Regions from separate parts of the Paenibacillus violae genome, predicted to be linked through region 2. Evidence: riboswitches for the same ligand, from Rfam matches in the RefSeq annotation. Region 2 holds a riboswitch; each other region holds the start of a gene.
What was found. A riboswitch is a leader RNA that binds a small molecule or an ion and turns the genes downstream of it on or off. The one in region 2 is predicted to bind cyclic di-AMP.
Positions count from the first base shown of each region.

Region 1: linked by a shared signal. The riboswitch ahead of RQP52_RS27820 (hypothetical protein) and the one ahead of RQP52_RS26170 (C40 family peptidase) in region 2 are both predicted to bind cyclic di-AMP.
Region 3: linked by a shared signal. The riboswitch ahead of RQP52_RS16755 (APC family permease) and the one ahead of RQP52_RS26170 (C40 family peptidase) in region 2 are both predicted to bind cyclic di-AMP.
Region 4: linked by a shared signal. The riboswitch ahead of RQP52_RS18060 (CAP domain-containing protein) and the one ahead of RQP52_RS26170 (C40 family peptidase) in region 2 are both predicted to bind cyclic di-AMP.

Region 1 is NZ_JAWCUD010000011.1:309,171-314,924, forward strand. Features, by position in the region: gene RQP52_RS27805 (NUDIX hydrolase) at 1-36, opposite strand, end outside; gene RQP52_RS27810 (hypothetical protein) at 222-653, opposite strand; gene RQP52_RS27815 (YfiT family bacillithiol transferase) at 969-1,487, opposite strand; gene RQP52_RS27820 (hypothetical protein) at 1,764-2,129, opposite strand; cyclic di-AMP (ydaO/yuaA leader) riboswitch at 2,217-2,344, opposite strand; gene RQP52_RS27825 (hypothetical protein) at 2,596-2,979, opposite strand; gene RQP52_RS27830 (hypothetical protein) at 3,174-3,527, opposite strand; gene RQP52_RS27835 (DUF4274 domain-containing protein) at 3,626-4,042, opposite strand; gene RQP52_RS27840 (hypothetical protein) at 4,211-4,480, opposite strand; gene RQP52_RS27845 (YobA family protein) at 4,671-5,000, opposite strand; gene RQP52_RS27850 (hypothetical protein) at 5,172-5,696, opposite strand.
Region 2 is NZ_JAWCUD010000010.1:308,296-314,049, reverse strand. Features, by position in the region: gene RQP52_RS26180 (M1 family metallopeptidase) at 1-1,024, shown strand, start outside; gene RQP52_RS26175 (hypothetical protein) at 1,082-1,900, shown strand; cyclic di-AMP (ydaO/yuaA leader) riboswitch at 2,069-2,207, shown strand; gene RQP52_RS26170 (C40 family peptidase) at 2,211-2,684, shown strand; guanidine-I (ykkC/yxkD leader) riboswitch at 2,814-2,916, shown strand; gene sugE (quaternary ammonium compound efflux SMR transporter SugE) at 3,008-3,328, shown strand; gene RQP52_RS26160 (methyltransferase domain-containing protein) at 3,365-4,258, opposite strand; gene RQP52_RS26155 (hypothetical protein) at 4,437-5,033, shown strand; gene RQP52_RS26150 (hypothetical protein) at 5,090-5,754, opposite strand, start outside.
Region 3 is NZ_JAWCUD010000005.1:176,988-182,741, reverse strand. Features, by position in the region: gene RQP52_RS16765 (polysaccharide deacetylase family protein) at 1-427, opposite strand, end outside; gene RQP52_RS16760 (YqkE family protein) at 424-684, opposite strand; gene RQP52_RS16755 (APC family permease) at 741-2,576, opposite strand; cyclic di-AMP (ydaO/yuaA leader) riboswitch at 2,673-2,833, opposite strand; gene RQP52_RS16750 (NAD(P)/FAD-dependent oxidoreductase) at 3,019-4,248, opposite strand; gene RQP52_RS16745 (EcsC family protein) at 4,816-5,592, opposite strand; gene RQP52_RS16740 (ATP-binding cassette domain-containing protein) at 5,725-5,754, opposite strand, start outside.
Region 4 is NZ_JAWCUD010000006.1:51,580-57,333, reverse strand. Features, by position in the region: gene RQP52_RS18075 (Ger(x)C family spore germination protein) at 1-1,154, shown strand, start outside; gene RQP52_RS18070 (hypothetical protein) at 1,166-1,393, shown strand; gene RQP52_RS18065 (GerAB/ArcD/ProY family transporter) at 1,410-2,486, shown strand; gene RQP52_RS18060 (CAP domain-containing protein) at 2,549-3,244, opposite strand; cyclic di-AMP (ydaO/yuaA leader) riboswitch at 3,249-3,384, opposite strand; gene RQP52_RS18055 (alpha/beta-type small acid-soluble spore protein) at 3,564-3,794, shown strand; gene RQP52_RS18050 (ATP-dependent DNA ligase) at 3,856-4,686, opposite strand; gene RQP52_RS18045 (hypothetical protein) at 4,884-5,060, shown strand; gene RQP52_RS18040 (extracellular solute-binding protein) at 5,135-5,754, opposite strand, start outside.

The DNA.
Region 1 (5,754 bases), on a different contig from region 2:
AAGTTCATAACCATTTTTATTAATAATAGCTGTCAATAAAAGCCCTCCTTTATCCCAAATTATACCATATAATGAGCGAGAGTTATTGAGCATAACTGCCCTTTAGTTCAACGAGGCTGCCGATAAATGCCGGCAGCCTCGTCTTCGTTTCTTATTGAACTACCTGTCCCGTTCGTTCAACTAAAAAAACACCGTGTGACAGCACATGGTTGAGCTTAGTTTTATTTCTCTATCTCTGAATGCAACTCTACGATTTTCACTTCCGGATCATAAGTTGCCAGTACCTCTATTAGTTCCATATTTGTTATAAAAACGAAATGATATATGTCCTCTTCCCGGTAGATCCCACAATTTTCTTCATGAAGCCACCGGATGTACGGAGAATTTTTAATTTTAAAGAAGCGCCAGTCCTTGTAAAAATCCTCGCCATACTTAATATTTAGATCTACAAGTAATTTTAAACGGTTCCCCTCATCAGTTGAGCGATAAGAAAAGACAAATTTATTAAACGTCACATTAACCAATTTACCTTCTTCTTCTGTTTCAAAAGAAATTAAAAGTATATCGTCATCTCTAGTAAGGCGTTTTAGATAGGTTGCTGCCGGGAGTACATCCAATTTCTCAGGTTTCCATTTTGACCATTCTTCAACCAAGTAACTCCCTCCATAATAGTGAGGACATTTCTTTACCCTCAATAAAATCACACTTCGCCAATCAGCTCACAACCATATTTCAACATAATCTTATTAATGATAACTGCCCATTACTTGAGAAATAGCTACCAACCCACTGGGCTGGCTTCCTTCTTATAACATTGATTGAACTATCGTTCTGCGTTAGTTGAATGTTCTTCACATGCTCAACCGATGTGTCCAAGTCTTCAAATTAATTCAAAAATAAATTCTTCTGCAATTACAAATGAACCTCCAAATATTAAGCTTTTTACTTGACTAACGGGTTTGTCATTTTCACCAACCTTTTTGCTCTCTTAAAGATGTAATATGAGCGATATGATGTTTGCCGTGCCAAGCGTAAGTGGCTATAAGTTTTTCTATGGTTATAAAACCACTGTCAGGGTGGTTGATAGTCTTTTTAAGTTCTTTCTCGTCAAGTGATTTTAATAATACAACTAAACGCTTATGTATGGATGAAAAAATATTTAATGATACTTCAATGGGTAAACTATTATCCGATAATTTCGCCCAAGAAACTTCATCGTAAGATTTTATTGTTGGTTGTTCCTCGGTTAATCCTAACTTAACCCTCATGTATCCGTTCATATGTGCATCTGCTAAATGATGTACAACCTGACTTAATTTCCAGCCATCTTGTCGGTAGGGAGTTGCCAGTTGTTCTTCTGTTAAACCGTTTACAGCTTCAAATAATTTCATCGGTGCTTCTTCTATTTCACCTATCCAGCGTTTAACATCATCGCTGGTTATTACCTCTTTTATAGTAAATTTACCAATTGGATATTGACTATTCATAATTATCCTCCTCTTTTTGCCACTTTAAGTACATTTTATCAAAATATCAAAACTTCTTCTACTAACCTGCCCTTTAGTTCAATGAAAAAAGCAGGCTGCCTCAGCTGCCTGCCGTATTTCAAGTATCGTTTTCTGTTATTGAATTATGAATTAAATGTGAAGGACTTCCATAACATACGATCAAAAAAAGCTAGTTATGACGGGCTTAATGTAGAATTAGCAACCTAAAAATACAGCTTTATCCTTCAACGAAACTCATATAATACTGCTTTTAATCTACTCTCTGAGGCAAGGATACGGACCACCAAAAATATGAGCCATGGTTACGATAAATTTGTGATGTTCCTCCAAAATTTTTAGGGAAATGCCGACGCGATTGGCTAGTAATTGTTGATCCGCTAATTCCCGTTCCAAACTTAGCTGGTTTAGCAAGTTATTGTTTTGTCCGACCGTTTTGCTTATTTCCAATAAAGTCTGTGTTTCGACGCCTGATGGCCGATACGCCAAATTGGAAAATTGAATGTCGAACTCCTCCAGCCTTCGCTTTAAGTGAAGAATCTCTTCTTGACGTTGTACAGAAGTGTTTAATCTTGTCGATTGAAAAAGGTTCTTCACCTCTTTGGTTACTCTCTTAAGAAGCATGTCTAATTCCTCCTTTTTTCTCTTGAACGAAAAAAGGAAGCGAGGGAATAGAGCCCTAAATATAAAGGAACCCATTTAATGTTTCTATCATTTTCTTTCTACGCTGACGAAGTTAGCTGACGGATTCGGGTTGAAAGTTAACCCTAACACTTAAAAAGTGTACTCACCCCAGAAAACTTGGTTCCCCCGTTTCTTTAATCTAATATTTTTTATGTCTATTTTCAACTAATAGTTCAATTTTACTGCGGTTAACGCAGCAAGGTCATCGATCATATGCAACCCTAAATTCCTTTATTGAACAAACGTTCTTCCGTTAGTTTAATCAAATACTGTAGTTGAATGAAATGCAAGATACAGGGGCTCTCTGTAAAAAACTTACTTCTTGAACCATGATGTGTAGAGTTATGTACCAATCCAATGAGTTTGTACTTGAAAAAGGAGCTGTGTGCGCAGCTCCTTCGCTGTTTTAGAATGGTTTTCTATAAACCTTGATGATACGTGTACCGTTTCGGATAAGCCTTTGCGCCTGAGCTAGGTTGATCCGCACTAAGACGGAAATGTCGCTCGTCGCGTTTTCCACGTCGAATACCTTGAAAATCCGTCCGTTGGCAAACAATACGCCTTTCAACTCGACTTTCGTTGTCCTAGTAGGTTTCGGATCTACTTTTGCAAATGTCGTACGCTTTACACCTGCACGAAGGAGTGCTGCTGCTTGTTGTGCGGTCGTCCGCACTCCAAATACTGGATCAATTTCAACTCCAGTTGTTATCGCCTCCACCTCAACAATCATAAAAAAACGATCGCCGATCTTAGCTATGCTATTTGCTCCGATATTTATCGGTTGCGCCATGTTTCATCACCCCCTCGCACTACAATATGAGGGGATGCAATCGGGGGCATGATATAATCGTCTATTTATCCGTTCATACCGATAAATGTGCAAAATGCTCGTATTTGATTTACTCCATTCTTCTGCCCTTTACTTCAACAAAAATGGCAACTGATCATCCGGATCAGCTGCCATTTTGTTGTTCTCAACTAACGTTACCCGTTAGCGTAACGCACTACCATTGAATTGATCTCATCAGCCAGTTCAAGAATTTCCTTCCATTGAGATGAGTGCCTCACCGCATTAATATTCCATTCATCACCTTGCTGTAATGCTAGAAATTTACTTCTTAAAGTTGAACTTTTAAACATTATTTCATAACTAATTAGCCCATCATAGACTAATTTTTTTAAGTTGTCGGTGTGTAAAAATGTTATAGCACCAATATCGAACTCTTCAAAGATGTTATATCCAATTACCACATCGTCAGAGTCTAATAGGTAAGTTCCGCATCGCTTAATCGTATCAACATACAGTACATAAAGTTCTTCTATTGATATTTTCTTCATCACATCAATCCCCTTACTTAATGAAACATAAGCTTGGTAACTATACCGCATATTTAAACTAAATATAATTCTCCAGTTAGCTCAATGGTTAACAGGAATTAGACCCCCTCAAAAATGACTTCGGGTATGTTTGGATTAGCCCTTTTTAATTTGTATTTTTGTACTCTAGACAATTCTGGTTGGTAAGAAACTTTCGATATGTTAAAATGATTTTTCATTAATTTATTAAAAAGGTCACTAATGAATCCAAACCATTCTGTTTTTCCTGTTGTCATTTCCTTATTACTATTTAAAAATACGTAACCGTCAGACCTATAGAACAATAATAGTGCTGTTCCAAACTCGCAATACCTATTCTCCGCTAACCAATTTGGCAATTCAAAACCGTTATCCCAATTATAATTCAGTGCGATGGCATGCAATAATTCTGGGTTTTCAATACGACTGATTACTTGTTTCACGTATGTAGGATTCTCATTCTCCAAAAGCTCAGTGTTCCATTCTGTACTAGACATAGTATCATCTCCCCACAGAAAGATTATATCATACCCCGTTTATCTGCCCTTTACTTAAAAGAAAAAGAGAACAGCTGCCGTCCGCGGCGATCTGCTCTCTGGTTATTCAACTATCGTTCTTACGTTAGCGTAACAACACTCAAATATGGTGTCTAAGGTACGGTTACTTTATTTTAATTCTTTTCTAGTTCCTAAAACCAATAAAATGATACCAAGCACAGTGAGTGATGGGACATAAAAATTATCAATAAATCCTGGCATTTTTGGAATTGGAGTTTGCCCTTGTAATTGACCAGCCATAAAGCCAGCAGCCTTTATATTCCCAGATATATTTGCAGCTGCACGTTCAATTGTATAGATTAAACCAGCTGAGGTAATAAAGAGTCCTCCTAATACCATAAATAAAATGCTTGATTTAAATAACGCTTCTCTGACCATTTGTTTTATCACTCCTTAAAACTTATGTTTTAGTGCACTTAAATAAAAGTATATCACTAAATTGGATAATTTTCGGATAAATTGTTAATGAAATCGAGATTTTTATTCATTCTAGAATGCTGCCCGTTCGCGAGGAAAAGGCCTGCTACGCGGTAGCCCTTTGAAAATTTAAAATTTTTTACCCGTTAGTTCAATCATTAATTATTTCTATCTTTTTAGCACTCGCCTGTGTTGGAAAAGACTCATTAATTCCACCATCTACCCAATATCTTACTTTTTGTCCTACTGAATGTTTTGAGGTCGAAGTTTTTAGCCAAATAGCATTTCCTGAATAGCTCCCTGATATATCTCGCCATTTTTTACCCAAATCGGTGTCTTTAATATTATCCAGAACTAATACTCCGCTGTCACTTACTTCAAAGATATACCCTTGCCCAGTAGGTTCCGTACTTAATTTCCCTTGACATCCCAACAACGTAAATACGACTGCTGCTATCATCACAATCTTTAAAAAATTCAAATCTCAAGTCACCTCTGTTATTAAACTTGTTCCCCCTTATTGAAGTAAACTGCCACTTAGCGGGGAAAAGGCAGCCGCTTGATGTCGACTACCTTCCTGGTGTTTATTAAGCTATAGTTCTGGGTTAGTTGAGCGATTCATTATTGCTTAATTATGAACCGTGGTCGTTACCTATAGTAGTTCCTCTTGATTAACTAGTGTCCATATATTTTCTTCTTTATTCAATATTGTGGATTTGATTTTTAAAACGATATCCGCTATATGAAAGCCTCCGCTAGAACGTTCCCATACTACTCTGGCTGCCTTGTGATCTTTACTCAACAAAATTCCATATTGAGAGTCACCCGTTTTATATGCTTTTTTAGCCTCGTCTAGTGCCATAAAGAACGATTGTGCTTCCACATCTGAAAGTTGGTTTGTGAAATGCCTGTCAATATCAACTCCGTATATTAAATCCCAGTCAACCCTTTTAAATTTTTCACCTTCACTCTCCTCAATCTTAATGATTCCATTTTCCCATGATTTGTACAATCGATCTACGACTTCCTTCTTTTGCTGTTGCTCTGCTGGTATAGTCACTACTTTAATGGTCGTTGTATCTTCTTTTGGAGTAGAAGTAGCGAATGCAGGTGTAAGGGAGAGTATTTCTGCAATAACCGCTCCAGTAATTATAATAGTAATCCACTTTTTATTCATATTTTTATCTCCTATTAGTACCGCATTATTAGTAAGCAATCGTTCTGAGATGCATGGA
Region 2 (5,754 bases):
CAAGCTTTATCTTGATCCCAACCATCAGGATTTGAAAGACCGCTATATGTACGCTGCCAAAAAAGCGCTCTCCCGCTATAGCCAGTGGTACGGATCGTATCCTTACTCGACCTTGTCTATCGTTGTACCTCCTCCCGGAGGCAGCGGCGCAGGCGGGATGGAGTATCCTACGCTCATAACCGCTTGGGGCGCGGACGACAAAACGCCGGATCAGGAATTGGAACGCGTCGTTGTGCACGAGATCGGTCACCAATATTTCTATGGCCTTGTGGCGAGCAATGAGTTTGAAGAAGCTTGGCTGGATGAGGGCTTTACCTCCTACGCCGAGGATAAAGTGATGGAGGCCGACTTCGGGGCAACCCCTAATTTGCCTGTCGAGTCCAGCTACATTACTTCTCCGAATGCCCTGCGGCAAAACGCATGGGCCTATACCGGACATGATCAATACGCAGAAAATGTGTATACCAGAGGCAAACTCGTGCTGAAAGCCATCGAGAAACAGGTCGGCACCAAGACCATGGATCGTATCATGCGGACTTATTTTCAAAAATGGCAATTCAAGCATCCTTCTACCAAAGACTTTCAAAATGTGGTCGAGGATGTAACGAAAACGAAGTGGGACGACTTCTTCAATGAATATGTCTACGGCTCAATGATGGTTGATTATACGGTTGAAAGCATCCATGTGAAAGCCACTGGCAGCAAAGGAGCCGGCCCTTACGAGAGCACGGTCCTCATCTCCAAGCGTGGAGGCAATTCGCCCGAAGTGCCGATTCAGTTCCATTTCGCCGACGGTACGATGCTCGACAAAACGTGGGACGGCAAAGAGAGCAGCATTGAGTACAAACTAACCCACACGACGCCTATTGACTGGGTTCGTATCGACCCGAACTACTCGCTCATTCTTGAGAACAAGCATATTAATAACTTTATGCAAGCAGAAGTGGACACCAAGTGGAAACTCCGCCTGAATCTCGGCATTATCCAATTCCTGCAAGCTATTTTCGGGTGGGTAGCCTGGTAGGCGCCCACTCTACAAGGCAAGTTTGCCTTCAGAAAACAACGCTTAGGAGGGACACCGGTGACAACCTATCTCAAATCCGGCTTCAGGGCGGCTCTACGGCAACCCTTCGCTACGATTGTCTTGTTCATCTACCAAATGTGCTGGGGGATGCTCCTATATAAGCTTGTACAAGGGGTGTTAGTTCCCCTCATGCACCGGTTTCCCGGCGGCGATCAGCCGAAGCAAGCGCTCCAGCTTTTTCTGGCCGAAAGTCAGTTTCAGTTATTCAAAACGGATCTTAGCCACTCTTACTTGTGGTGGCTGGCCGGCCTGCTCCTGGCGCGCATGTTCCTTAGCCCGATGCTGAACGGCGGTGTCTATTATTCGCTCACCCATTCCGATCAAAATGCCGGCTACCGCTTCGTCCGCGGCATCAAGGAACTCACGCTCCCCTTCTTTGCCGTGTATTTGATTCGAATCGCCTTATCTCTGCTGCCGCTCATCTGGGTGCTGCCCAAAGTGCAGAAGGTGTTCGCTCACAGCACATCTTATGAACAGGCTTCCCTCGATTTACTGCCTTGGCTGCTGGGCATGCTGGTGTACGGTTTTCTGCTGCATCTGCTCTTCATGTATGTGCAGTTCGCCATTGCCGCACGTCTCGGCATTATATCCACAGTCCTAACGTTCATGCGGTACTCGCTTCCGATTATCGGCCTTTCTCTGATACTTTTACTGAGCTCAGGACTTTTGGCAGGGATCACGGTCACAACGACCTATATCTGGGCAGGTCTGGTAGCGCTAATCATTTATCAACTTTTCCCGCTTTTCCATATTTTCATGCAGATGTGGTCCATTACGTCGCAATTCCAGCTTCTTTCCGCCAAATTAAGTCGTTAAAAAGCAATAAATAAAACCATAAATGGTTTAGATTTGTTCAACCCCCTTGCAAAAGGGGGTTTTTTTGTCTGTAAAGCGAACCTTTACACATTTTTTCAGACCCAATTGCACGAAAAAGGAGGAATTTCGATGTTTATGACGAATTTAAGGGACTAGCATTAAAAAACCAAATATTTCATGCCGAATTCCTCATTTCTTGGGGAAACGGGGGAACCATACCGGGTGAATTGATCTTGCAAGACAGGGATCATAGGGAACCTTCAACCGAACCCTCCAGCTAACCTCGTAGGCACCGGAAGGAGACAAGCAGTTGAAAAAGGTTGTTGCTCTTCTTTTTAGTCTTGTTTTGTTTTTGAGTGTAGCTTTAGGGAGTGTGTCTGCGTCAGAATCCACATTGGACTCAACGGTTGACGAATTGATTGGAGTACCGTACCGCGATGCGGGAACGACAACAAGAGGCTTTGATTGCTCTGGTTTCACCGCGTACGTGTTCAACAAATTCGGCATTGACCTTCCTCATAGTTCAGCAGCTCAAAATAAAGAGGGCTACTGGATCGACAAAAGTGATCTTCGTAAAGGTGATCTTGTGTTCTTCGACACAGGAGGCAAAGGCATTTCTCACGTAGGCATCTACTTGGGTAACGGTGAATTTATTCATTCCGCATCCAATGAAGGCATCGTGAAAAACAAGCTGAGCGAATCCTATTATGCGAAAAGGTATGTATCCGCTAGACGTGTTCTGTGGGATGATATCTACAATCAACTAACTGCTGAATCCAAGTAATTTTCTTGTTCATCATGAATAAAAAGCCCAGACAAGCGTTAGCTCGAATGAGCTGCTTCTCAGGGCTTTTATTCATTTCTTGTGGCTGTTGTAACTTGACATAGCGTGTAAGCCGTCCTATAATTACGGCATCATGTTTCTAGGGTTCCGTGGCGCTGCAGCGCCAGTCTGGTCCGAGAGAAAACACACAGCGAATACGCTGTGATCACGGAGGGGAAAAAGCCCGGGAGTCTTATCGCATTCGCGATATTGCTTCCAGGCTTTTTCTTTTTGCCGCGGTCAGATGGGCATCTTCGCATACTTTCTTAAGGAGTGATTCACAGATGGCATGGCTTTACTTGGTCATTGCAGGTGTTTTTGAAGTAGTTTGGGCGATCTCACTAAAGTTCTCCAACGGTTTTACACGGCTGGTTCCGTCCAGCATCACCATTGTCGGCATGATCATCAGCTTTTATTTTCTGGCGGTGGCTACGAAAACTCTACCTATCGGCACCGCCTACGCGGCTTGGACGGGAATTGGCGCTGTAGGCGCGATTATTATCGGCACCCTATTTCTGAACGAGCCTGTTAGTTTACTGCGTATCCTATTCATGATCCTCATTCTGGTCGGCGTTCTCGGCCTTAAATTCACATCCGGACATTAAGCCAGGAGTTTCCTTCTTTCCTTGGGCCGATGATTCTTAAGCCACGATGTAGCTAACATACCAGAAGGAGCTGCCGACAAATATGCGCAGATGCTCCGACAGCGGCTTAAAGATTTCATTCAACTCTTCGTACGAATAGTAGTTTTTAATAATTTCATGCTTGGAGCCATCGGCCAGCTCCCTTCTTTTGTACGTATCTTCGCTATGTTCACTCGTAATCAGCTCGCCGCCTCTTCCCGGGACGTACACATTATCCGCCATAAAAACGCGGGCTCCCCGTCCAAGCCGCTCATGAAATCCTTGCAGAAACGAATCCAGACGATTTTTCGGGATATGCGAAAACCAGAAGTTGGCGATTCCGTAGTCAAAATCCCCTTGTACTTCCGAAAGCCGGTAAGCATCCCCTTCGACGAAAGAGGTATTATGCAGCGGCCAAGATTTGGCTGCAGCAATTTGCAGCACCTCCGGTCGAACGTCCACCCCAACGATGTGCTTGGCTGTTTCCGCCATGAACTGCGTCCAATATCCGGTACCGCAGGCCACCTCCAAGACACGGCTCCCCGTAACCTGCCTCTTCACGATATCCGCCAGCATCGCAAGTTCTTGCTGATAGTCCGCATCCTCGCGAGCATAAATCCGTTCATATTCGGCTGCTCGCGCGCCGTAGTAATCCTGCATGCCTTCTTTCTCTTCATTCAAAAGCCGCTGCCTATCCTTCACTTCGTGAACGATCCGTTGTTTAGCTGCCAATAAGTCGGCAAAAATAGCTCCGCCCTGCGAAGCATAATTCGCAAGTAGACCGTGCGTCGCCATCACAATAAGCTGTGTCATCGACAAGCCCGTTTCCTCAGCCATGCGCTCCAGATCGGTCTTCACCTTTTCAGGCAAGTAGACGGAAAGTCTTTTGGTCTTATCATTCTTATCGTCCATTGGGAGATTCCTCCTTTGCGTTTTTATTATATTAACATATATTATATGTCATTAAAACATATTAATTGTACTTTTTTTATGTGAGTAGAGAATTTAGGCTGCATGAAGAAGGCGACACCGGCCACTCACCCTCGCAAATCGCTCTAGTAAACATAGAATACAAAGAAAGTATATTCATATGTTGATAGGAGATGGAGAAATGATTCCCAAACAACGAATGGCTGGAAAACCGAGCAAAATTGTTCGGCTCCCCAAGAGCGCAGGCCTGCCCAGAAGCAAAGCCATGCTGATGTACCGTACGCAGCTTAGAAAATACCATAAGCCCGGTTCGGGTCGCTTTCTAAGTCAGCGCACGGTTTCGATCGGCACCGACAACTCGTGGTTCAATGCGCAAATCATTCCCCGCAACCCTGCGTGGGTGCAAGTTGCTAATGCCAACTATGTTTGGTACTCCGGCAATTTGAACAGTGAGAATGCCATCATTTCGACACGTTTCACGCTTTCTGAGCGTAGAGCCATTCTCGGCGCTTCTCTTTTCCTATCTGTCGACAATTATGCCGTTGTCATCATCAATGGCGTGCCGCTCCTCTTTGACGGACCGCAGAACACACCTTCCTTCTACAACCCGGGCCGCACTTTCGACATTCGCCGATTTGTACGGCGCGGACGCAATGACGTCGTTATCATCGCCTTTAACCTTGGCGGGTCGCGCACCGAGGAAAATCCTGCCGGCGTTGCCGCCAGGCTCGATTTTCGACTTAGCAACTTGCAATAAAAGATCTGTATATGAAAAGGCCGGGTCTCCATCCGTAGATGGAACCCGACCTTTTTTTACATGAACTGTCGTTCACTCCCGTAGCGGCGCTTCAATTGACTCAAGAAGAACTGCAGCGAGAGGAATAACAAGGCGAAGCTGGTCCCTACACTCAAAATAATCCAAGGATGCAGCCTAATATACCTGGAGCCGTAGGCGATAAGGGACAACCATTCCCCCGATGTCGTAATGGTAATGGAGTAGCCGGCGTCGCTGTCGCCAATCGTTTCCGTACCGCCAAGAACAATGTTAAAGACGGCTAATTGCCCCAGCAGGAAGAGCACTTGCATGAATTCGCTAAGGAACATGAACGTCATTTCATTCCTCATGCAGGGGATTAAATGCCGGACTGTACGGTGAAAAACAGAGCCGCCCATTAAACGCGATGCTTCAATAAATAATTTATCATTATAATAACGCGTTCGTTCGGCAATCTGATGAGCTAGCGGAAATACGCCGATGAACGTGACGAGAATGACAAAGGTGGCGGAGAAGAGCAACTTGTAGTGCGCGTCCGCTTTCACCCACTGATCGAGCCTCAGCCCGAAATACATCCCGGCTAATGGCGGAAATAGAAATACAAACGCAGGCACGGAAGCCACTACCCACTGCATCGCTTTTAGAACACCCCACCCTTTGCCGGTGGTCCCGCTCCACAATCCCCAAGGGAGCGCGATAATAA
Region 3 (5,754 bases), on a different contig from region 2:
CCTTGATCAAATAATCGATTAACTTCTCATCGTAACCGCTGCCTTCTTTGCCGCCGCAAGCGTCAAAGGTCAGGGCGATCACCTTATCCTGCGTCACCAGATGTGTCCGCACGCCGGGGATGTTCTCGCCCCATTTTGCCGGAACTGCCTTATGATAGCGTTCCACTAAGGTCTGGGCAAGCGAAGGCAACTTTGCAGGTAAGAGTGGTGCGTCAGTTGGCGCTGATATGTCTGTCGGTATTACTTTCGAAGTGGGCACCGGAGTGACGGCGCCTTGCACAACCGGCGCTGCAGATACAACAGAATCCGGCCTTCCCGACACAGCCGGTTCGTCCGCAAGCTTCATCGGCCCTCTCTCCACCCCACAACCTGTAAGCGCTATCAACGCACCCGAAAGAAAAAGGAAGCACACCAAGCGCTTCCTCATTTGTGTTTTCTCCAATCCAGCTTGCTCTTCTCGAGCAAGTGGCCGAAATCATTCTCCAGCCGTTTCTCCTCCGCCTTGCGCGCAGCCTCTGCTTCAGCTCTGGCAGCCTCTTTGCGAGCCTGCTCCTCAGCTTTCATCGCATCAGCCTGAGCCTTCAGCCCCGCTACGATATCAGGGCGCAGCAAATCTTTGAGTGTCGCAGGTTTATCTTGCGCGCTAGGTTCAGCGGTAGTGTTTGACCATTTCTTTTTTGCCATAAAAGGTTCACCTCTGTTCCATTTCTACATCCGGTTTACCCCTTTATTGTACACCTCTACTCATGCAAATGATAGGGCACCGTCGCAACGACGATATCTTTATCGGCTTGCAGCTTCGAGCGAATACGTGCGGCAGACTGGTTGTGGAGCAGGCGGTGCCACCATTTTTTCGGCATGAACTGGGGCAGGATCACCATGATCGATTGCTTTTCCGAAACATGGGTATCGACTCTTTCAATAAACTCAGCCAGCGGCTTCAAAATGGTCCGATAACGGGATTTGAACACGACAAGCCGAACGCCCGGATCCCACTTATCCCACTTCTCCTGCATCGCTTCTTCATCCTCATCCGAAAACGAGACGTAGAAAGCAATGACATTGGGAGATAAAGATTTGGCATAGTTCAAAGACTGCGCTACAACGCGGTGAATGCCCGCAACAGGTACAATGATTACAGGTTCCTTCACGCATACGCGTTCTTGTGTGATATCAATGCGCAGTTGTTTGGCTACATCATCATAGTGATTGCTGATTTTGGTTATTCCCCAAAGCAATAGCGGCGTCACAATAATAACAATCCAAGCGCCTTCACTAAATTTGGTAATACAGAAAATAATAAGAACGGCAAGGGAGACGATTCCCCCTAACCCATTAATAACGAACTTGCCGATCCAGCCAGCCGGACGTTCTCTGAACCACTTGCGGACCAAACCGCTTTGGGCAAGGGTAAAAGATAAAAAGACGCCAATCGCATAAAGTGGAATAAGTGCATCGGTTTTTCCTTTGAAAATGACGAGCAAGATACTTGCCAAAACACCTAACGTTACGATCCCGTAGTGAAACGACAACCGATCTCCCCGATACGAGAACATGCGCGGAAAGTTTTTATCCTGAGCCATAATGGATGCCAAAATAGGAAATCCGTTGAAGCTCGTATTCGCAGCCAATACTAGAATCAGCATGGTGCCAATCTGTGTGGCATAATACATGACGCCACGGCCAAACGCTTGCTCCGTAACCATCGACAAGACCGAAGTATGTCCATGCGGGTCAGGTGCAATTCCATAACCCAAGCTCAGCAAGGTGACGCCCCCGAAGACAATCGCCAATAGTGTACCAAGCGAAGCCAGGGTTCTCTTGGCATTCTTGACAGATGGCGTACGGAAATGCGGCACCGCATCGGATATCGCCTCAATCCCTGTCACGGCCGAGCAGCCGGATGAAAAGGCTTTTAGAATAACAAACAAAGTCAATGAGCTCGTCATCGAGCTGGGAACAACTTGGAATTCATGCATATTCATGGATCCTGTCAGCATATCGAAGATCCCTTTGCCGATCAGCAGTAAAATACACAGGATAAAAAAGTACGTTGGAATCGCGAACACCGTTCCGGATTCAGAAGTGCCCCGCAAATTCAGCCAAACCATCAACCAGACAAGCACTAAGGCTATGGGGACAATATAAGGCACTGTAACCGGGAATGCCGACGTTATCGCCTGCACGCCTGCTGAAATCGAAACCGCAACGGTTAACGTGTAATCAATCAGCAGTGAAACTCCGGTGAGCCTTCCCGACATCATGCCCAAATTTTCCTTGGCCACCATGTAAGCTCCGCCGCCCATTGGATAGGCCTCAATCACTTGGCGATAACTTAAAACAAGAAGCATGATTAAAGCAATAATCGAGATTGCAATCGGCAATGAGAAAGCAAAAGCAGCAACCCCAACAGTTGCAAGCTCTAGCAAAATTTGCTCCGTGCCATAGGCTACCGAAGACAGGGCATCTGAAGACAGGATGGGCAGAGCCTTCCATACCTGCATTTTCTCAGATTCCAGCTCCGCTGATTTCAGCGGTTTGCCGAATACAATCTTTTTCAATGAGTCACTTGTCATGCTGTGAAATTCCTCCAAATAACCTAGTTTTCAGCTTGATTTCCTTTTTTAGGCGCAAAAAAACACAAGGATAGACCTTGTGCTTAGCCACATGTTCTCCTTTCTCACGACCGCTTACGAGGTTAGCTGACGGGTTCGGGCTGCGAGAAATCTGCCCTAAAGGTAGCTGCCGCATGCGACAAGACACACCTTACTCACCCCGTTGAAACCTATGGTTCCCCCGCTTTTCTAATTAGAAAATTAAGCGAAATATTCAACTGTTAACGTACGAGTTGATACTACTCTCTTATTGGCTCATAGTAAAGGAGAGAATAATCTTAAAAAAGATTATTCCCTCCCCGCATTCATTTGATAATCCGCTTACAATGATGTAATCCTTTCAGTATCTCTGTTTTACTAGCTTATTGTCTGATTCATTAGATTTTCGGGTATTTCAGCAAAATTAATTTCTCACATGACGCTTCCTTGTGGCTTGTTTTTGCTTAAAAATCATCTTTTTGAAGATGAGTGGGATACCGCCAATGAGAAATAAATAGCGGGCATCGATTATCTTTTTGAGGAATGCGGCCAGCCTGCCTTTCACTTTTTTGACCTTCAGGATACCAATTGCTTCTCCGCGACCAAGCGAGGCGACCGTGCCTTTGTAATCGTAGGCAAAAGGTCGTAATGGCTTTCCACTCAGTGAATAGTATAAATTTTTTGCCGTATTACAACCTTGTTGGACGGCGATTTGGGCATTGGCGGGGTATGGCGTGCCTTCCGGGCTCATGACAATCGAGCAATCACCCGTAATAAAAACATCGGGAAACTGCAAGGAACGCAAGTAGTCATCCACTTTGACCCTGCCGCGTTGGACGTGGAAGCCCGCATCTTGCAGCAAGGAATTCCCACGAACACCTCCCGACCAAATGACCGTGCCGGCAGGTATGAATTGGCCGTCTCCCAACAGCACGCCGCCGGGCTCGCATGCCTTGATGGCGGTAGATAATTTATATTGAACCCCTTTGCGGCGCATCACGTCCATGCCGTATTCCACGAGGTCATTCGGCAATCCTGGCGGCAAAGCAGTAGGCGATGCTTCGATATTGATGATCTGAACAAGGGAAGGATCGACGTCAAACATGTGGCAAAGATCAGGAATTCGGTCAGCCAGCTCCCCAACAAACTCCGTGCCTGTAAAACCAGCGCCTCCAACAACGATTGTCAAATATTCCTTATGCTTGGAATCCAATTTATATTTAGCGAACATATACTGTGTATGCTGACGAATGAAGCGAACACTGTTAATGCTGTTAATTGTCATCGCATACTCGCGCAATCCCGGAATGCCGAAGGTTTCCGTCTCACTCCCAAGCCCCACGACCAAGTAGTCGTAGGTGAGGACTTCGTCCGTCAGAACCACCTTTTTTTCCTCAGGTACGATCTGCTGAACCGTTGCTTTGATAAAATGAATTTTCCGCTCATCGATCAGATCCTTAATTGCTACACGCGCATTCTCATGATGATCAGTGCCGGCTGCCGGCATATGCAGATGTGTCGTCATGTAGTGATAGTCGTGTTTGTTCACCAGCGTGACCGCCACTTCATCTGCTTTGATCAGCTTCTGCAGCCTTATTGCCGTTACAAGCCCACCGTACCCAGCTCCCAGAATAACCACCTTCGGTCTACTCATCTGAATCCTCTCCTCCGATTACATCATCTTTTTTCTCTACCATCGTTGGTGAAAAAGATCGACCAAACCATCCAGGGTTGTCATGTGAAAAAAATCACATACTCGTTCAGGGCGTACACATGGTTTGGCTCATCATTAGTATATGTGCCTCTTTCCTAAAAATCACTGGAACATTGCCTAGCTTGGTCAAAAAAGGCTGTGTGGTATGGGGGGCGGGTGCAGCGGCATAAGTGCGCGGGGCGAGGGGATGCGGGACGTAGGGCGAGAGCGCGTGGCGGGCACGTGGCGGACCAAGACATTGAACGGCGTGGCGAGCGCATGGCGGGGCTAAGGAGTTGGACCGCGGGCTGGCGATGCCTCGCCTCTTCTCATTGGATAAATTCCAATGAGAACTCCTTTTTGAGGCCGGATTTCCGCGTTCCGTTGGATGAAATCCAACGAAGCACGCCGCAACAGCCCACAGGATGCCAATTTCCCCCTACCTATTGGATTTCATCCAACCAAACCAGCATTTTAGCAAGGAAATTCGCACTTTCATTGGATTTTCTCCAACGGGAATCCACCCGTTCACTGCTCACCCTCAGCCTCCAACCTGGTTTTATCCTCTAACCGGCGCAAGCGAAAGCTGTTCATGCCCGCCACGCCCAACTCTTCCAGCAGGCCAAAATTCGCCCATGCGCCTACGACAGCTCCAATGCCAGGGACAAGCTGCAGCATTTTACGGAAATCAATAGTGTCCCGATATTCCTGCTGCAGCTGCTGCCAATCCACTTGATCCATATAGGCATCAGACGGCGGAAAGCCGCTTGCGACCTCGTGCCAATTCTTGATCGTGTCTAATAGAGCAGGTTTTTTCGCTGGACTAGAGAACGCAATTTGAAACACATACAGGATAAACAAACGCTCTCTATAGTCCTTCGTGGAGTAGCCATAAGCGTGCGCAAGCTCGAACAGAAATTTCAACTTGATCCCGATCAAAATCGGGAAGTCTGCCAGGCCGAGCAGAATCCCTCCCGCTCCCGTACCTGCTCCCTCGGCAGCCGCAATCTTTTTATAAAGCGACAGCAGTTCCTCTGCTTTCGCATCACTTTCAGCTAGAGAAGCGCCTACAAGCGGGTCATTCTGAGGGATATAGTTCATCCCGAACAATGTCGTCTGAAACATCCCTCTGACGGTGGCCGTGATCGTTTTGTGCACCTTTTCCGGGATGAGCTTATTGATGTTTGTGGAGACGGATTTCGAGGCTTTTTCAAGCAAATTTGGGGTCTTCTGTTGACGTATTTCCCAGAGCTTCACTTTACGCAGCATTTGCTGCTCATAGATGGTGTAATCAGAAAATTTCATGCTTGTCACCGCCGTCCGAGTTTCTTAGTCAAAGTATAGTATACGGGGCTTGCATCCTCAAGATTCCCCCTCGATCTACAGCCGCCAAGCACAAAAAGAGCAGCTCCTCCAGAATGAGCTGCTCTCTCCCTATTAGTAACGCATAACGATCAGCACGCCAAA
Region 4 (5,754 bases), on a different contig from region 2:
TGACGGGCTGCTGGGATCGGACGGAAGTGAATGATTTGGCACTCGTCACCGGAGCAGCGATTGATAAATATGACGATACGTCGATCGAATTAACGTTACAGATTTTTATCCCACGAAGTCCCGGCGGCGGTGGCGGCGGTTTGGAAAGCAGCAACAAAGGAGGCAGCATTCAAACTTCCCTCGTCAAATCCGCGGTAGGCGTAGATATTGCTGATGCGATTTCTAAGATTCAAGAGAAGATGCCGCGCAAAATTTTCTGGGGTCATACCGAAATTATTATTTTCGGTGAGTCTGTGGCACGACAAGGAGTTCGAGACGAGGTCGATTACTTAATGAGAGCGCCTCAGCCGCGAGAGCGTTCCTTTATGTATGTTTGCAAAGGAAGCGCACGCGAAATTCTCGAGATGAATACACGGCTGGAGCGAAACTCCTCAGAGATCATGAGGGAGATTGGCAAGAGTAAAATCATCCTTAGTGTAACGTTGGCGGATTTGGCACAAATGTTGGGGAATCCGTCCAGTGCTGCCGCCCTGCCTTATATTGAACTTCTGGCGGCAAACACCCCGAGAAATCACGACGACACAGGGAGTTTCACCAATTATACGGCTGTATTCAAAGACGATAAGATGGTCGGCACCATTGACGATCCAACCACCCGCGGCCTGCTATGGCTCAGGGACGAGATTAAAACAGCCGTCGTTACTGTGACGCCGGAAGGTACCTCCGGCCATGTTTCCCTTCGACTATTGAAAAGCAAGACGAAACTGCAGCCAATCATCGAAAATGGCAAGTGGCGCATGAACGTCTGGATTCATACGGAAGATGATGCCCTGCAAAATACAACTTCACTGGATCTCGCCTCCGATCACCAAGCTGTTAAACGTGTAGAAGCCGCTATGAATGACGATATTGAAGAGCGTGTCGCAGTCGCTTTGCGAAAGGTTCAGCAAGGTTACAAAGCGGACATTTTTGATTTCGCTGGGGAATTCCACCGAGCGTACCCTAAGGAATGGCGGCAAAACCAAAAACGTTGGAACGAGATCTTCCCAAACGTCGAAGTTACTGTACAATCGGATGCCAGAATGCTGCGTCCTGGGCTATCCAGCATCAAGTCTTCTCGATCCCGAGAGGAAAAAGAAAAGGAAGAGGAATAGGAGTATATCCAATGACATCCAATGACATTCCCATATGCATGGCCGCGTGCCTGATCATCACTCTCTTTCAATGGTTTCGCTTGAAAAACAGGCCGACCAAAGAGAAAGCGGCTTATCTCTCTATTTTAGCCTTATGCTGGATTCTAGCGATCGCTTTAGTTATGAATCCGGGAATGCCAGGTCCGACGCAGTTGGTAAATTACATTTTCTACCCTCTTGGTAAACTTTTAGATCATTAAAGGAGCACTTACGGACATGCAGATTGGCGGGAAACAATTATTCTGGATGATATTGACCATGCAGCTGGGGATGACCATTTTACTGACAATAAATCCATCTATCCAAACTGCGAAGCAAGATGCCTGGCTTTCAACCGTTTGCGCAACCGGAATAGGTGCAGGGGTCGCTTATGTTTGCTCACGGTTGAGTCTATATCATCCAGGACAAACCATCGTTGAATTTTCAAAGAGATTATTTGGTCGATACATCGGCTATACGGTTACGGTGGTGTATTTCATCTACTGGTACAGCGTGCTTGCTATCATTATAAGGCAGTACGCAGAGTTCATCGTTGCGACTATTCTGCCCAAAACTCCAATCCTTGTCCCGATGCTAGGCATGCTCCTCGTTGCGATTTATGTAACTTTCTCGGGGATAGAGGTTATCGCGAGATGCTGCGAAATCTTAGGACCTTTAACCCTTCTTGGGATTGCTATTCCTCTCTTGCTGAGCCTAAAAAATGTCCATATTAACAATATCCTTCCCTTCTATGTGGATACCGGTGCGATGACAATCTTAAAAGGAGCGCTGCCGACTTCAACGTTTCTTGGAGACTGCATCCTTCTGCTCGTCATCATGGGCTTTCTATCAAAGCCTCAAGATGGGGTGAAACCAGCCATACTCGGGGTTGCTGCTGCTGGTCTGTTAACAAGCATTTCGACTTTCTTAATCCTTTCCGTATTTGGACACATCGCCCCTTCGGGCCAAACCTATCCTTATTTTAATTTGATTCGTTATATTTCCTATTTCGACTTTTTTCAAAACCTGGATTCCTTTGTTATCGCCATCTGGATTATTAGTGTGTTCACTAAAGTATCTCTCTACTTTTTCGTGTGTACATATGGAACAGCTCAAAGTTTCGGCCTTAAAAAATGGCGACGTATGATTTGGTTCGTAGCACCGGTTATCGCGCTGCTTACCTTGATCCCTCGGGACTTTATCGATAGTTCCGTGTTATTTCCACAAAAAATCGCGATTCCTTATTTATTACCCCTCCATGGGATCATTCTGCCACTCTTGATGTGGGGAGTTGCCAAGTTGAAATATAAATAAAACCCTTGCGAATTCCCGACTGGGGAATCACAAGGGTTGTTTTTTGGATTCGCTATAGAGCATTAGTTGCTGATAAATTCCTGCACCCATTCTCCGTTATAATAGGCGACGCCAATTTTTGTGTAATTGGGGTTCAAAATATTTTCACGGTGCCCCGTACTGTTCATCCAGGCCTCCATTACGGCCTCTGGTGTAGGTTGTCCTTTAGCAATGTTCTCACCTGCATAGGAATAAGGAATACCATAAGTGCTCATCATATCAAAAGGTGACCCATAGGTCGGCGACGTATGATCAAAATAGTCGTTGTTGTACATATCTTTGGCTTTATCCAACGCCATAGCTGTAAGGGCGCTATCGCTGGTGAGCGCTTGTAGCCCAGCTTTTACACGTTCCTGGTTAACTAATGTAACGACTTGGCTGGCAAAAGCGGATTGCGCAGATGTAGCTGGCGTTGATGGGGCAGCTGGTGTAGATGGAGCAGGCACTGACGGGGCTGGTGTTTGAGAGCCGCCGCTTGTCCCTGTGCTGCCAGGAAGGTTCAACGTCATCCCAGACCAGATCACATTCGGGTTGGCAACCTGAGGGTTAGCCTGAATCAGCGAAGTGAGACTTACGCCATACTTCTGGGAGATCAACCACATGGTATCGTTGTCTGACACCGTGTACGTGGCGGATGCCGCCATGGCTGCGCTGGAACTCATTAGGACGCTTAGTCCAATAGCACCGGTTACGACTAGCTGTTTATAACGTTTTAACATAGAAATCTCTCCTTTTTGCGGCCTGCGAGGTTAGCTGTCGGATTCGGGTCAAAGAGTAATCACCCGGTCGCGTTCATAGCGACTTCACCCCAAAGATTGGGTCCCCCGTGCTTTCAAAGAAGCTTCGGCCTTCTAAGTTTTTTGACCATAATCGATCTTTCCGATTGTAACACGGGGTTTTTCCGAAAACATGCCGCAAAATTTTCCAACGTTTTATGAAAGCGTAATCATCGATCCACAAAAAATTTTCCAACAACCATGAATAAAAAACCATAACTTCCACAAAATACTCATACACCAAATAAAGGAGTGAATCCAAATGGCTAGCAGTAGAAGCAATACATTACTTGTGCAACAAGCAAAATCAGCTCTTGAGCAAATGAAATACGAGGTCGCTCAGGAACTAGGTATTCAGATTCCTCAGGACGGGTATTATGGCTACATGGCTACTCGTGATACCGGCGCAATCGGCGGACACATTACGAGAAGATTGATTCAAATCGCTGAGCAGCAGCTAAGCGGCAGCACCGGTAACTTTAGACGCATGTAACAACAGCATGTACAGAGAAAAGACTGCACCACCACTTCCTCCTTGGTGATCCAGTCTTTTTTTACATCACAAATTCCATGAAAACCGGCGAACGAAGCCTTCCGTTTCTCGTCCAATTTTTCGTCTTAATTTTGGCCATTAGCCGCGGTTCCATATAAGCAAAATGATTGTCCTCTTTGTAGACTAAGCGGTGCTTCACGCCATCGAGCGCCTTTTGATGCAGAGGCGTTACCCCGGTCTCAATCACCCCAACCGGAATCTTCAAACCATTCGCTGAATCAATGGACGCCAGCAAAGCAAAATTATTTTTCCTGTAACCAGAAATATAAACATCTGCATAAGTCCAGTTAATCACTTTTTGCCATTGCCTGGAGCGCTTGTTGCTCTCGTACTTGAAATTTTCTTTTTTCGACTTCAAAATGATGCCCTCAAGCCCATCCTGCCGGATTTTCTCAAAATAATCCACCGCTTTACCCTCGTAAACCTTCACCCTTTTGTACCTGTCATTCTCGATGAAAGCTTGCTCCAACAGCTCCTTGCGTTTAAGCAAGGGTAATTCAGTGACATCAATTCCCTTGTATTTTAAAATATCAAATGCAAAAAATACAACAGGCGATAAGTCTGTCGGATTTAAAAATCTAGCTGACATCGCTTCAAAGTCCGGTTTACCTTGATCATCCAAAATAACCAATTCACCGTCAAGGATCGTTCCCTCGGGAATCGGGCATTGGAACAGCTCAGGAAATTTATGCGTAACCAATTGCTTGTCTTTCGTATATACATAGAGTTTGTCCAAATTAGAAAGAATGCACCTAAAACCGTCAAACTTAAGTTCTGCAATATGATGTTTGCTGTTATAAGGTCTATTATCTTTGGCGTCTTGCAAAAGCATAGGAGAAATGAACATATGATATCACCCTAAGTTAGATAATACTGTACAGTGATTCATCTGCCTATAGGGACTTGAAGGAAATCGAGGGCTACCCGCTCCAGTTTCGACAAAACAAGTGCAATCCCTCTCTACAAAGCGACAATCAAATTCGCAGATCCCGTTTATAATGGAGATAGATGAATGGGAGGGATGTTCGCATGGACAAGCTATTTATCAAAAGACTGCATACGTTAAACCGTCGCGACGAACTTAGATCAATGCTGCTGCTTGAAGGTATCAAAGCCACACTCAAACGGAAAAAGGAACTCGGCTTATTTTATAGATTGTTCAAGAAAACGAAGAAGAAACCGATGGTTGCTAAAGGATGGAATTAAACTGTCATACGCATAAGAGGCGGTCCTTAAAGTAGATCTCTCTACCTTAGGGCCGCCTCTGCTATTTTGCTGCCTTACTTGCCGCTCTTCGCGTATTGCGCGCTGAACTCTTCAATGACTTTATCGCCGCCGGCTTTTCTCCACTGCTCGATAGCTTGCTTCCAGCCTGCTTCATCGATTTTACCCAAGATATACTTCGTACGGGCGTCGTCAATGATCGGCTTCAGCTCGCTGCCTTTGGTCGTTTGTGTCTCGGAAACGAGCGGATTCGTCGGGTTATTGACCGCGATAGCCTCGTTCTCTTTAATCATTTTGCCGTATTTCTCCATGAGCGGTGTTTCTTTCCCCGTCGTTTTTGCCGTATACTTGGCGATTTGAAGCTGCAGATAACTGGAGCCTACTTCGGTGTCCTGCAGCTTTTGGTCAATAAATACCGGCTTGCCGTCTTCGATCTTATAGTGTTTGCCTTCGATGCCCCAGCCCAGCAAATCCAACATCTTCTGATCGGAAATTTTATCAAAGAAGCCTAGAATTTGTTTTAACTCCGCCTCGGTTTTCACACTTGATTTCGGGAACATAAACACACTGTTATAGCCTACGCCGCCCGGCAATCTCTCGCCTTTAGGCCCTTTTATTCGGGAGACAACATCTATATCTGCGCCAGGGAACGTTTTGGAAAGCGATGCCTGATAAC